DNA from 2 places in the Lysobacter sp. Soil_N_23 genome. Region 2 is predicted to be linked to the other one. Evidence: predicted binding sites of a transcription regulator. Region 2 holds the regulator's gene; the other holds the start of a gene.
What was found. Region 2 encodes HrcA, which represses chaperone genes, less so after heat shock. Its sites were predicted from a motif close to TTNGCACTCNNNNNNNNNGAGTGCNAA; they were not measured.
Positions count from the first base shown of each region.

Region 1: rpoH (RNA polymerase sigma factor RpoH) is a predicted target of HrcA. The motif match lies at 3,680-3,706, and genes of this name have one in related genera.

Region 1 is NZ_JBDGKY010000001.1:232,713-240,091, reverse strand. Features, by position in the region: gene rhlB (ATP-dependent RNA helicase RhlB) at 1-159, shown strand, start outside; gene ftsE (cell division ATP-binding protein FtsE) at 372-1,058, shown strand; gene ftsX (permease-like cell division protein FtsX) at 1,133-2,032, shown strand; gene AC3A3X_RS01020 (response regulator) at 2,044-2,886, shown strand; gene ung (uracil-DNA glycosylase) at 2,883-3,602, shown strand; gene rpoH (RNA polymerase sigma factor RpoH) at 3,717-4,607, shown strand; gene AC3A3X_RS01005 (NAD(P)/FAD-dependent oxidoreductase) at 4,808-6,070, opposite strand; gene AC3A3X_RS01000 (MFS transporter) at 6,067-7,379, opposite strand, start outside.
Region 2 is NZ_JBDGKY010000012.1:28,136-35,514, forward strand. Features, by position in the region: gene recN (DNA repair protein RecN) at 79-1,743, opposite strand; gene hrcA (heat-inducible transcriptional repressor HrcA) at 1,885-2,940, shown strand; gene grpE (nucleotide exchange factor GrpE) at 3,129-3,671, shown strand; gene dnaK (molecular chaperone DnaK) at 3,821-5,731, shown strand; gene dnaJ (molecular chaperone DnaJ) at 5,882-7,009, shown strand; gene AC3A3X_RS10615 (right-handed parallel beta-helix repeat-containing protein) at 7,172-7,379, shown strand, end outside.

The DNA of each region.
Region 1 (7,379 bases), on a different contig from region 2:
GCCGCGGCCGTCGCCGCGCCGCAGAGCAAGGGCACCCAGCAGGTGCATGCGCAAAAGCCGCCGAAGGCTGCTGCGTCGGGCGAGAAGACCGGCCTGCTCAACCGCATCGGCCGCAGCCTGAAGTCGCTGATCACGCGCGCACCGCGCAGCCAGCACTGACTGCTCTGAGCCCCTCTCCCGCTAGCGGGAGAGGGGCTGGGGTGAGGGCAGGGGCGAAGCAGTCCAAGAGCGCCCTCATCCGCCCTCCGGGCACCTTCTCCCGCGAGCGGGAGAAGGGACTTTCACGATCACCGTCGCGGTTTTATTGACGCCGCTGGCCTTCCTCGCCCGCGCCACCGATACTTGCCGGCACGAGCAAGCACCGGTGAGCGATGAGCGTCCTGCGCTTCGACAATGTCAGCAAGCGATACAGCGGCGGCCACGACGCGCTGAGCGAAGTCAGCTTTGAAGTGGCGTCGGGCGAGATGCTGTTCGTGACCGGCCATTCCGGTGCCGGCAAGAGCACCCTGCTCAAACTCATCCATCTGTCCGAGCGGCCCAGCCGCGGCGCCGTGCTGTTCGGCGACCGCAACCTGCTCAAGGTGCGCGGCCGTCGCATCGCCCTGCACCGGCGCGATGTCGGCGTTGTGTTCCAGGACCACCGCCTGCTCGCCGACCGCAGCGTCGCCGACAACGTCGCCCTGCCGCTGATCCTGCGCGGCCTGCGCCGTGGCGACATCGGCAAGCGCGTGCGCAGCGTGCTCGACAAGGTCGGCCTGGGCGCGCGCGCCGAAGCCCTGCCGACGCAACTGTCGGCCGGCGAACAGCAGCGCGTCGGCATCGCCCGCGCCATCGTCGGCGAACCGCGCCTGCTGGTCGCGGACGAACCCACCGGCAATCTCGACCCCACTTTGTCGGCCGAAATCATGGCGCTGTTCGAGTCGCTGCCCGAGCGCGGCACCAGCGTACTGGTCGCCAGCCACGACCTGGCGCTGGTCAAGCGCATGAAGAAGCGCGTACTCGTGCTCAACCAGGGTCGCCTGGTCGACGACATCTCGCCGCAGGACCTGGCCCAGTGAGCGCGTCCTCGCCGGAAGCGACCAAGCCGCAGGCCCCGGCCGCCAAGGCGCGCCCGCAGGCGCCGCGTTCGCGCCTGGGCACCTGGTTCGACCACCACCTCTACAGCCTGGTCGCCAGCCTCGGCCGCATGTTCCACAAGCCCTGGGCGACCGCGCTGACCATCGGCGTGATGGCGGTGGCAATCACGCTTCCGCTTGGCCTGTGGGCGGCGCTGGGCAACATCGAGCGTTTCACCGGCTCGGTGCAGCAGGCGCGCCAGATCAGCCTGTTCCTCAAGCCGGCGGTCGCGCTCGACCGTGCCCGCGCGCTAGCCGACGAGCTGCGTGGCCGCGCCGACGTCGCCTCGCTCGAACTGCGCTCGCCGGAGCAGGGGATGCAGGAGCTGCGCGAGCACAGCGGCCTGGGTGAAGCCATATCTTCTGTTGAAGGCAATCCGTTGCCGAGCGTGCTGATCGTCAGCCCGAAGGGCGACGAAGCGATGCTCGCCGCCTCGCTGGCGAACCTGCCCGAAGTCGACGTCGTCCAGCACGACGCCGGCTGGCGCCAGCGCCTGGACAGCTGGCTGCGCTTCGGCGTGCGCCTGGCCTGGGTGCTGGCGATCCTGCTCGGCCTGGGCGCGCTGCTGGTGGTCGGCAACACGGTGCGCCTGGACATCCAGGCGCGCCGCGAGGAAATCGCAGTGCTGCAGCAGCTCGGCGCCACGGACGGCTTCATTCGTCGCCCCTTCCTTTATCTGGGCCTGAGCTACGGCCTGGTCGCAGGTGCGATCGCGCTGGCGCTGCTGACCGCGGCCGACCAGGCGCTGCGCGATCCGCTGGCCGACCTCGCCCGCAGTTATGGCAGCAGCTTCACCCTGCGCGGCTTCGACCTGCGCCAGGCAGCAGCCATCGTCTTCGGCTCCGGCCTGCTCGGCTGGATCGGCGCCGGTCTGGTTACCGGTCATTACCTGCGCCAGACCCGACCCATTTCGTAAGCAGTGAACGCATGACCTCCCACGACCTTCGCCACCTCGCCAGCACCGCGCCCCGGATCATGGTGGTGGACGGTTCCAAGCTGGTGCGCAAGCTCATCGGCGACGTGCTCACGCGCGAACTCGCCGACGCGGTGGTCGTGCCCTGCGCCGGCATCGCCGAGGCGCGCGCCGCGCTCGAAGCAGGCGCAGTCGACCTGGTCACCACGTCGCTGTCGCTGCCCGACGGCGACGGCATCGCCCTCGCGCGGGCGGTGCGCGAGGCGGCCGGCCAGGCCTATGTGCCGATCATCGTGGTGTCCGGTGATGCGCAGTCGCACCTGGAGTCGCGCAGCTTCACCGAAGACGTCACCGACTATTTCGACAAGGCACTGGGCCACACCGCATTGGCCGCCTTCATCCGCGGCTACGTGCACCCGCAGCCGATCCCCGGCGCGCGCGTGCTCTACGTCGAGGACAGCAAGGTCGTCGCGCTGGCGACCAAGCGCATGCTCGAACGCGCCGGCCTGAGCGTGCTGCACTTCATCGGCGTCGAGGAAGCGCTCGAGTTCCTCGAGACGCGCCGCGGTCAGGACGACATCGGCGCCGACCTGGTGCTGACCGACGTTTACCTGAAAGGCGCGCTGAGCGGCAACGACCTGCTCGAGCGTCTGCGCCAGGACTTCGGCCACGGCAAGCGCCGCCTGCCGGTGCTGGTGATGACCGGCGATGCCAACGCCCACAACCAGAGCGCGCTGCTGCGCGCCGGCGCCAACGACCTGGTGCTCAAGCCGATCGAAGAGCGCCTGCTGATCACCAAGACGCTGTTCCAGCTGCGCCTGTCGCGCTTGCCGGAGCAGGCGACGCTGGACGCATGAACGACGGCGGCGAGCGCGCCCACAGGATCGCACTGGAGCCCTCCTGGAAGGAGCGGATAGGCGACTACCTGCAACGTCCCGACATGCAGGCCCTGTCGAGCTTCCTGCGCGAGCGCAAGGCGGCCGGCGCCAGGGTCTATCCGCCCGGCCCCAGCATCTTTGCCGCCTTCGACGCGACACCGTTCGATGCGGTCAAGGTCGTCATCCTCGGCCAGGACCCGTACCACGGCTACGGCCAGGCCCATGGGCTGTGCTTTTCGGTGCTGCCCGGCGTGGCGGTGCCGCCGTCGCTGCTCAACATCTTCAAGGAGATCGAGCGCGACCTCGGCATCTCCCGACCCGACCACGGTTGCCTGTTGCCCTGGGCGCAGCGCGGCGTGCTGCTGCTCAATGCCGTGCTGACCGTCGAGGAAGGCCGTGCCGGCGCCCACCAGGGCAAGGGCTGGGAAGGCTTCACCGACCACGTCGTCGACACCCTCAACCGCGAGCGCGAAGGCCTGGTCTTCCTGCTCTGGGGCAGCTACGCCCAGGCCAAGGGCAAGGTCATCGATTCGCGCCGACACCGGGTGCTCAAGGCGCCCCACCCCTCGCCGCTGTCGGCCCACCGCGGGTTCCTGGGCTGCGGCCATTTCTCGGCCGCCAACGAGTACCTGCAGCGGCGCGGGCAGGGCGGAATCGACTGGTCGCTGCCCCCCAGGCACCAGTGGGCTGTCTGACTGCGTTTTCGGCACGATCCCGAACCTGAACGGTTTCATTGTTGCGCTGCTGCAACAGTGTGGAACTTCCAGGGCCTTTAGCAGTCCTACAACCCGACTGCTAAGATGCCTGCCATGACCACGAACAGCCTTTCCAACAGCGGCCTGTCCACTGCACTGGTGGCCAACAACATCCCGGTGCCGAGCGCGCTTGGCTCGCTGGACGCCTACGTCAACGCGGTGCACCGCATCCCGGTGCTGACCGTCGAGGACGAACAGGCGCTGGCCCGCCGTTTCCGCGAAGGCGAAGACCTCGATGCCGCCCGTGAGCTGGTGCACTCGCACCTGCGTTTCGTCGTGCACGTGGCCCGTGGCTACAACGGTTACGGCCTGCAGATCGGCGACCTCATCCAGGAAGGCAACATCGGCCTGATGAAGGCGGTCAAGCGTTTCGACCCCGACCAGGGCGTGCGCCTGGTGTCGTTCGCCGTGCACTGGATCCGTGCCGAGATGCACGAGTTCATCCTCAAGAACTGGCGCATCGTCAAGGTCGCCACGACCAAGGCGCAGCGCAAGCTGTTCTTCAACCTGCGCAAGTCCAAGACGCGCCTGGGCTGGATGAACGCCGAGGAAGTCCGCGCCGTGGCGCGCGACCTCAATGTCTCCGAGCGCGAAGTGCTGGAGATGGAATCGCGTCTGTCGGGTCGTGACATCGGCTTCGACGCGCCGGACGATGACGACGATGGCGCGCCGCCGTCGCCGGTCGCGTACCTGCGTGCCGACGGCGAGGATCCCTCGCAGACCTACGAGCGCGAGGACGAGGAAGACGGCCACCTGGCGCTGCTGCGCGAGGGCCTGTCGGAACTCGATGCGCGTTCGCGCGACATCATCAAGCGCCGCTGGCTCGACGACGAAAGCAAGATCACGCTGCAGGAGCTGGCCGACGAGTACGGCGTCAGCGCCGAGCGCATCCGCCAGATCGAGGCGAACGCGCTCAAGAAGATGCGGGCGCTGTTCGCGGCGTAAGCGTCAGCGATGAGATATGCAGGACGGCCCGGGAAACCGGGCCGTTTTGTTTTGCGGGTGTCGACCATCATCCGACGCCGCTCCGCCCCTCACCGTCATCCCGGCGAACGCCGGGATCCAGTGTCGGAGCATCAAGGTCGCGGCGTCAGTGTCCTGTTGAAGGCTACGGGCCTGGATCCCGGCGTTCGCCGGGATGACGTTCAGGGTTTGTCCTGCCCCAGGATGATCCGCGCATGCCGCTGGTAGCTCCAGTACGCCCACGCCCAGTTGATCAGCACGATGATCCGGTTGCGGAAGCCGATCAGGAAGAACACGTGCGCGGCAAGCCAGAACCACCACGCCAGCAGTCCGGACAACTTGAACCCGTGCAGATCGACCACTGCGGCCATGCGGCCGATGGTGGCGAGGTTGCCGAAGTCGCGATAGCGGAACGGCGGCGCGGGTTTGCCGGCCAGACGGGCGCGGATCGCCGCGGCCACATGCGCGCCCATCTGCTTGGCCGCCGGTGCCACGCCTGGCACCGGCTTGCCGTCCTGCACGACGCTGGCCAGGTCGCCGGCGATGAAGATCTCCGGATGGCCAGGCACGCTCAGGTCGGGCGCTACCGGTACGCGCCCGGCGCGATCGCGCTCCACTCCCAGCAGCGCTCCCAGCGGCGAGGCGGCAACACCGGCGGCCCACAACACGGTGCGCGCGGGCACGAACTGTTCGCCGCCCAGGGTGAAGCCACGCCCATCGATCGCGCTGACCGGCGTGCCGGTCACGACTTCGACGCCGAGCTTCTCCAACTGCCGCTGCGCCTTGGCCGACAGCGATTCCGGGAATGAAGCCAGCACGCGCGGGCCGGCTTCGATCAGCCGCACGCGTGCATGCGCCGGATCGATGTTGCGGAACTCGCGCTTGAGCGTGTGCCGGGCGATCTCGGCGAGCGTGCCGGCAAGCTCGACGCCGGTCGGGCCGCCGCCGACAACGGCGAAGCTCAGCCACGCGGCCCGCTCGTCGGCGTCGTCACAGGCCTCGGCGCGCTCGAACGCCAGTAGCAGGCGCCGCCGGATCGCCAGCGCGTCGTCCAGCGTCTTCAGCCCTGGCGCATCGCGGCTCCATTCGTCGTGGCCGAAGTACGCGTGCGTGGCACCGCTGGCGAGCAGCAGGCAGTCATAGGGAAGCTGCTCGCCATCGGCGAGCGTGACCGCGCGCGCCTGCATGTCGATGCCGGTGACCTCACCCAGCCGCACTTCCACGTTGCGCTGGTTGCGCAGGATATGGCGAAGCGGCGCAGCGATATCGGGCGACGACAGCCCGGCCGTGGCGACCTGGTAGAGCAGCGGTTGGAACAGGTGGTGGTTGCGCCGGTCGATCAGCGTGATGTCGACATCGTCAGCGGACAGTGCACGCGTCGCCCAGAGGCCACCAAAGCCGCCGCCGACGACAACGATGCGCGGACGTGCGGAAGGCGAGCTCATATCTCGGCTGCTCCTTGATGGGCGTCGTCGTAGTCGCGGTCGATGCGGGAATGATGCTTGGTATCGCGCATGAACACGTACACCGACAGCGACACGGCAACGCATGCCGTCACGTACCAGTAGAAATACGACTCATGGCCGGCTTTCTTGAACCACAGCGCCAGGTACTCGGCAGTGCCGCCGAACACCGACACGGTCAGTGCATAGGGCAACCCGACGCCGAGCGCGCGGATGTGCGCCGGGAACAACTCGGCCTTCACCACCGCATTGATGGACGTATAGCCGCTGACGATCACCAGCCCGGTCATCACCCATGCGAAGGCGCTCCAGACGCTGCCCGCCGCCGCGATGCCGCTGAGGATGGTGTAGGTGCAAAGCGTGCCGAGCACGCCGAAGGCGATCAGGATCGGGCGCCGCCCGGTACGGTCGGACAGTGCGCCCACCAGTGGCTGCAGCAGCATGAACACCAGCAGCGACGCCGCCGAGATCAGCGTTGCATCGGCCTTGCTGAAGCCGCCGCTGTTGACCAGGAACTTCTGCGGGTAGGTGGTGAAGGTGTAGAACGAGAGCGTGCCGCCCATGGTCAGGCCGACGACGGTCAGCACCTCGCGCGGGTGCTGCAGCAGCACCCGCAGGCTGCCGCGGCGCTTCGGGTCCTGGCTGCTGGCGGCCACGAACGACTCGGTCTCCTGCATGCCGCGCCGCAGGTACAGCGCGGTAACCGCGCACAGGGCGCCGACCACGAACGGGATTCGCCAGCCCCAGTCGTGCAACTGCTCTTCGGTCAGCAGCAGTCGTTGCAGCAGCACCAGCAGCCCGAGAGCGATCAGTTGCCCCATCACCAGTGTCACGTACTGGAAGCTCGACCAGAAACCGCGGCGGCGCGCGTCGGCCATCTCGCTCAGGTAGGTGGCCGAGGTGCCGTACTCGCCGCCGACGCTGAGGCCCTGCAGCAGGCGCGCGAACACCAGCAGTGCCGGTGCCGCCAGGCCGATGCTGTCGTGGCCCGGCGCGACGGCGATCAGCAGCGAGCCGGCGCACATCAGCAGCACCGACAGCATCAGCGCCGCCTTGCGGCCGTGGCGGTCGGCGTAGAGTCCCATCAGCCAGCCGCCGACAGGACGCATCAGGAAGCCGACCGCGAACACCGCGGCGGTATCGAGCAACTGCGCGGTGGTGTCGCCTTTGGGGAAGAAGTGCGGTGCGAAGTAGATGGCGAACGCGGAGTAGGCGTACCAGTCGTACCACTCCACCAGGTTGCCGACCGAACCGCTGAAGATGCTGCGCAGGCGGTGGGCGGGTGTGATCC
Region 2 (7,379 bases):
TGCAAAAGTTGCCGGTAGGAGCGAGCTTGCTCGCGACCCGGGCGCATGATCGCGAGCAAGCTCGCTCCTACGTCGACGTCAGACGTCGGCCAGCAAACGCTTGGCGGCGGCCCGTGCTTCACGCGTGAGTTCGACGCCGCCGAGCATGCGCGCCAGTTCTTCCTCGCGCTGCCTGGCATTGAGCAGTTGCACCGCGCTCTGGGTGACACCCTCGCTGGCCGCCTTGCTGACCCGGTAATGGGCATGGCCCTGCGCGGCGACCTGCGGCAGGTGGGTCACGCACAGCACCTGGCGGCTGGCGCCCAGTGCGCGCAGCTTCTGGCCGACGATCTCGGCCACGGCGCCGCCGATGCCGGTGTCGACTTCGTCGAAGACCATCGTCGGCACCGCATCCAGTCCCAGCGCAGCGACCTCGATCGCCAGCGAGATGCGCGACAGCTCGCCGCCGGAGGCGACCTTGCGCAGCGCCCGCGCCGGCTGGCCCGGGTTGGCGGCGACCAGGAACTCCACGCGCTCGCCACCCTGCGGGTCGGGTCGATCGGTTTCGACCGGCTCGATCTGGACGTCGAAGCGGCCGCCGCCCATGCCTAGTTCGGAAATCAGCGCGCTGGTGCTGGCAGACAAGTTGGCTGCGGCATCACGGCGCAGGCGGCCGAGCGCGTCGGCGGCCTGGCGCCAGTCGTGACGCGCGGCTTCGATCTCGGTGTCGAGGCGGGCCAGGCGCACGCCGGCGCCTTGCAGCGATTCCAGTTCGGCCGCGATCGCATCGCGCTGCGCGCCCAACTGCTCGGGTGGCACGCGGTGCTTGCGTGCCAGTTCGTGGATGCGGGTCAGGCGCTGCTCGATGGCTTCCAGCGCCGACGGGTCGAGATCGAGATCGCTACGAACCCGGTCGAGCAGGGCGAGGGCCTCGTCGACCTGGATCGCGGCGGCATCGAGCATGCCGTCGACATCGCCCAGGCGCGGCTCGTGTTCGAGCACGCGTTGCAGGTCGCTGCGAACCTGTTGCAGGCTGCGCGAAAGCGACGGGCCTTCCTCGCCGCCGAGGCGGGCGAAGGCACCTTCGCAGGCGGCGATCAGGTCGGCGGCATGGGCATGGCGGCGATGGTCGTCCTGCAGGCGCGCGATTGCCTCGGCCTCCAGGTCTTCGCGATCCAGTTCGCCATGCTGGTGTTCGAGCCAGCCGATGCGGTCGGAGACGTCGCCCTGCGCCGACAGCGCATCGCGCTCGGCCAGTAGCGCACTCCAGCGTGCCGCCGCGGCGCCGACGGCGCCCAGTTCGGTCTGGGTACGGCCAAAGGCATCCAGCAACGCCAGCTGGCTGGGGCGCGACAGCAGCGCCTGGTGCTCGTGCTGGCCATGGATCTCGACCAGCAGGGTGGACAGCTCGCTGAGCTGGCCCAGGGTGACGGGGCGGCCGTTGACCCAGGCGCGCGAGCCGCCGTCGGCGCGGATCACGCGGCGGATCTGGCAGGCGTCGTCTTCATCCAATTCGTTGTCGCGCAGCCAGGCGCGGGCCAGCGGGACGTCGTCGAGGCTGAAGCCGGCGACCAGTTCGGCGCGGTCGGCGCCATGGCGGACCACGCCGCTGTCGGCACGCAGGCCCGAGATCAGGCCCAGCGCATCGACCAGCAACGACTTGCCGGCGCCGGTCTCGCCGGAGATGACGGTCAGGCCGGGGCCGAAGCCGAGCTCGGCTTCACTGACCACGGCGAACTGCTTGAGGGAGAGATGGACGAGCATGGAGCGCGATTGTGCCCTGTGTGGGTTGCGGCGTGATAGCGGGGAAGCGTCTCGCAGGTTCAGATCGGCAGCCTGGTCTGGAATGGCGTGCACCGAAAACCCTTGCACCGGATCGGGCCGCGCCCTATCAATATCCCGGTCATGAGCCGCAAACCTGCCGATCCCAGCCTCGACCCGCGTGCACGGCAGCTGTTGCGCACCCTGATCGGCCGCTATATCAACAGCGGCGAGCCGATCGGCTCGCAGACGCTGGCGCGGCACGCCGGGCTGGACGTCAGCGCGGCGACCATCCGCAACATCCTGGCCGACCTGGAAGACGCCGGCCTGCTCAGCGCGCCGCACAGCTCGGCCGGCCGCGTCCCGACGGCGCAGGGCTATCGCCTGTTCGTCGACTCGCTGCTGCAGGTGCGGCCGCTGCCGGACACCGACCTGGCCCGCCTGCGCGGCGAACTGCCGGCCGGCTCCGGCACCCAGGCCCTGCTCGGCAGCGCCTCGGAGCTGCTGTCGGCGATGACCCACTTCGTCGGCGTGGTCAGCGTGCCGCGGCGCGAGCAGTTCGCCTTCCGCCGCATCGATTTCGTTCCGCTCGACGGCGCGCGCGTGCTGGCGATCCTGGTGTTCGCCGACAACGAAGTGCAGAACCGGATCGTGCAGACCCGTCGCCCGTTCGACAGCAGCGAACTCGAGCGCGTCGCCAACTACCTGAATGCCCATTTCGCCGGGCGCACCGTGGCCGACATCCGCGCCACCCTGCTGCGCGAGCTGCGCACTGCCCAGACCGAGATGCAGTCGCTGCTGACGCAGTCGGTCGAGCTGGCCGAGCAGGCCCTGGCTCCCGGCGGCGACGACATGGTCCTGGCCGGGCAGACCCGCCTGATGGGGGTGCAGGAGCTGGCCGACCTGGACCGCCTGCGCGACCTGTTCGACGCTTTCGCCCGCAAGCGCGAGATCCTGCAGCTGCTCGAACGTACCGTGCAGGCCCCCGGCGTTCGCATTTTCATTGGCGAGGAGACCGGGCTGGCGCCGCTGGAGGGGATGTCGCTGGTCACCGCACCTTACGTTGCCGGCGGGGGTAGCGGGCAGGTGCTGGGGGTCCTGGGGGTCATAGGGCCGACCCGGATGGCTTACGAGCGGGTGATTCCGGTGGTTCAGGCCGCCGCCGACGCGCTTGGGGCTGCGATCCATTCCGAGTCCTGACGGGTCGGGCTGCGGCAACCGCCGCTGAAACCGGGAACACCCTCTGGCCGGCCGGGAAGGCACCTGGCCGTCGCCCACGGCGCAGTTCGTCTTGAAACCTCGCAGGGCGGCCCCATTGCTGCCCTGTCGCGCCTCGAGCGCGGATTTCCGAATTGTTTGGCGCCCTTGGCGCAGGGATGGAGCACCGCATGACCCAGATCGATCCGCAAGACACCCCCGACAACGACACCCCCGGCAGCGACCTGGGACTCGCCAACGACGCCGATGGCGGCGATTCGCTGGCCGCGCAACTGCAGGCCGCCCGCGCCGAACTGGCGCAACTGCGTGAGGACTCGCTGCGCGAACGCGCCGAACTGGAGAACCAGCGCAAGCGCATGGCCCGCGACATCGACATGGCGCGCAAGTTCGCCAACGAGCGTGTGCTCGGCGACCTGCTGCCGGTGATCGACAGCCTCGAGGCCGGCCTCACCATCCAGGCCGACACCGCCCAGCACCTGCGCGAAGGCATGGAGCTGACCCTGCGCCAGCTGCTCAAGGTCGTCACCGACAACGGCCTGGTCGCGATCGATCCGGCCGGCAAGGCCTTCAACCCGGAGCACCACCAGGCGATGAGCATGGTCGAGAGTGCCGGGCACGCGCCGGGCGACGTGGTCCAGGTCTACCAGAAGGGCTGGCTGCTCAACGACCGCCTGTTGCGCCCTGCGCTGGTGGTGGTGGCCAAGCACGACTGAACGATCGGGGCAGGGCTCCGCTCAAGGCGCGTGATCGCTTGAAGAGCGTGAACTTGAAGAGCACGCCGCCGACCCCCAGATAACGCACATCGGCGCCACCACAGATTCGGCGCCACACCATTTCAAGCATTAGCGAGGGAGCTATACACATGGGCAAGATCATCGGTATCGATCTGGGCACGACCAATTCGTGCGTCGCGATCATGGAAGGCGGCAAGGCCAAGGTCATCGAAAACGCCGAAGGCGACCGCACCACGCCTTCGATCGTGGCCTTCACCAAGGACGGCGAAGTCCTGGTCGGCGCCTCGGCCAAGCGCCAGGCCGTCACCAACCCCAAGAACACCTTTTTCGCGGTCAAGCGTCTGATCGGCCGCAAGTTCACCGACGCCGAAGTCCAGAAGGACCTCGACCTGGTGCCGTACTCGATTGCCGCGCACGAGAACGGCGACGCCTGGGTCGCCACGGCCGACGGCAAGAACATGGCGCCGCAGCAGATTTCCGCTGAAGTGCTGGCGAAGATGAAGAAGACCGCCGAGGCCTACCTGGGCGAGACGGTCACCGAGGCGGTGATCACCGTGCCGGCCTACTTCAACGACAGCCAGCGCCAGGCGACCAAGGACGCCGGCAAGATCGCCGGCCTCGACGTCAAGCGCATCATCAACGAGCCGACCGCAGCCGCGCTGGCCTATGGCATGGACAAGAAGGGCGGCGACCGCAAGGTCGCGGTCTACGACCTCGGCGGCGGCACGTTCGACGTGTCGATCATCGAGATTGCTTCGGTCGACGGCGAGATGCAGGTCGAGGTGCTGGCCACCAACGGCGACACCTTCCTGGGCGGCGAAGACTTCGACAAGCGCGTCATCGATTACCTGGTGGAGGAGTTCCTCAAGGACCAGGGCATCGACCTGCGCAAGGACCCGCTGGCCCTGCAGCGCCTGAAGGACGCGGCCGAGCGCGCCAAGATCGAGCTGTCGAGCGCGCAGCAGACCGAGGTCAACCTGCCGTACGTCACCGCCGACGCCTCCGGCCCGAAGCACCTCAACATCAAGCTGACCCGCGCCAAGCTCGAAGCCCTGGTCGAGGACCTGGTCAAGCGCACCATCGAGCCGTGCCGCATCGCCCTGAACGACGCCGGCCTGCGTGCCAGCGAGATCAGCGAAGTGATCCTGGTCGGCGGCCAGACCCGCATGCCGAAGGTGCAGCAGGCCGTGGCCGAGTTCTTCGGCAAGGAACCGCGCAAGGACGTCAACCCCGACGAGGCCGTGGCCGTGGGTGCCGCGATCCAGGGCGGCGTGCTGGCCGGCGACGTCAAGGACGTGCTGCTGCTCGACGTGACCCCGCTGTCGCTGGGCATCGAAACCCTGGGCGGCGTATTCACCAAGATCATCGAGAAGAACACCACCATCCCGACCAAGGCCTCGCAGACCTTCAGCACCGCCGAGGACAACCAGTCCGCGGTGACCGTGCACGTGCTGCAGGGTGAGCGCGAGCAGGCCCGCTACAACAAGTCGCTGGCCCGCTTCGACCTGACCGGCATCGAGGCCGCGCCGCGCGGCATGCCGCAGGTGGAAGTTTCGTTCGACATCGACGCCAACGGCATCCTGCACGTGTCGGCCAAGGACAAGAAGACCAACAAGGAACAGAAGGTCGAGATCAAGGCCGGTTCCGGCCTGTCCGAGGACGAGATCGCCAAGATGGTCGCCGACGCGGAAGCCAACCGCGAGGAAGACCAGAAGTTCCACGAGCTGGTGCAGGCCCGCAACCACGCCGACGCGTTGATCCACAACGCCCGCAGCGCGATCAAGGACAACGGCGACAAGGTAGCCGGCGACGTGATCGGCCGCACCGAAGGCGCGATCGCCGAGCTCGAGACGGCGATGAAGGGCGACGACAAGGGCCAGATCGAGGCCAAGTCGAAGGTGCTGGAGGAAGCTGCGCAGTCGCTGTTCGCCGCTGCCGCCGCCGCGTCGCAGCCGGGCCAGGATGCCGGTGGCAGCGCGCCCAAGTCTGATGACGTCGTGGACGCGGAGTTCACTGAAGTCAAGGACGACAAGAAGTAAGGCGGGAGCAGGAGACGGGGAGCCGGATTGAGGACAGCGCAGCCATCGGCAGTGCTTCCGCAACCGGTTCCCTTTTCTCGTGTTCGTGGACCCTGTGGTCCTTCGCTTTGACGATTCCCCCTTACCGAGTCACCGAGTCAACCCCGGCAAATGAGCAAGCGCGATTACTACGAAGTCCTGGGCGTGGCCCGTGACGCCAGCGACGAAGACCTGAAGAAGGCCTATCGCCGCTGCGCGATGAAGCACCACCCGGACCGCAATCCGGGAGACGCCGCCGCCGAGGCGACGTTCAAGGAGTGCAAGGAAGCCTACGAGGTCCTGACCGACGGCAATCGCCGTCGCGCCTACGACCAGCACGGCCACGCCGCCTTCGAGCACGGCATGGGCGGTGGTGGTGGCGGTGCCGGCTACGCCGACATGGGCGACATCTTCGGTGACATCTTCGGCAACATCTTTGGCGGAGGCGGCGGTGCGCGCGGCCCGCGTCGCGGTGCCGACATCGGCTACGTGATGGAGCTGACGCTGGAAGAGGCGGTGGGCGGCATCGAGAAGACCATCGAGATCCCGACCCTCGACGAATGCGACACCTGCGACGGCACCGGCTCGGCCGACGGCAACCTGGAGACCTGCTCGACCTGCCAGGGCCGTGGCCAGGTGCGGTTCCAGCGCGGCATCTTCTCGATGCAGCAGGCCTGCCCGCACTGCGGCGGCCGCGGCAAGACCATCGCCAATCCGTGTGGCGACTGCAACGGCCAGGGACGCGTGGAGCGCACCAAGACCCTGCAGGTGAAGATTCCCGCCGGTGTCGACAACGGCGATCGCATCCGCCTCACCGGCGAGGGCGAGGCCGGACCGGCCGGTTCGCCGCCGGGCGATCTGTACGTCGACGTGCGCGTGCGCGAGCACGAGATCTTCCAGCGCGACGGCGACGACCTGCACTGCGAAGTGCCGGTGCGTATCTCGCAGGCTGCCCTGGGCGACACGATACGGGTGCCTACCCTGGACGGCGACGTCGAGCTGCGCATCCCGGCCGAGAGCCAGACCGGAAAACTGTTCCGCCTGCGCGACAAGGGCGTCAAGTCGGTGCGCAGCCGGGTGCCCGGCGACCTGTATTGCCGGATCGTGGTCGAAACGCCCGTCAACCTGACCCCCGAGCAGCGCGAGCTGCTGGAGAAGTTCGAGGCCACCTTCGTCGGCGAAGGTGCGCGCCGCCATTCGCCGCGCGCCTCGACCTTCCTCGATGGCGTGAAAGGCTTTTGGGATCGAATGACCAACTGAGACAAAGTCTCCCCCTGCTTGCCGAAGGAAGGGCAGGTGCATAAGATCGGGCCGGTGGAGCACCTTTCGGGGAAGGTGCAAAACCGGAAATGTGATCGAGTTCCGGTTTCGAGGCAAGGAAACGTCTGGGTACCCAGAGCCCGGCCATTCATTGGGGGATGCATGCTTTTTCGGGGATGGTGGGCGCTCGTCGTCCTGGCCGGAAGTCTTGCCGTGCCTGCGCACGCGGCCGAAAGCTTTGACCAGTGCAAGTATTTCATTACCCAGTTGCCGGTGCGCATAGAACAGCCTGGCGTGTATTGCCTGAAGGGCAACCTGCAAACGGCGATCACCGAGCAGTCGGCGATCTCGGTTTGGGCCAACGATGTCA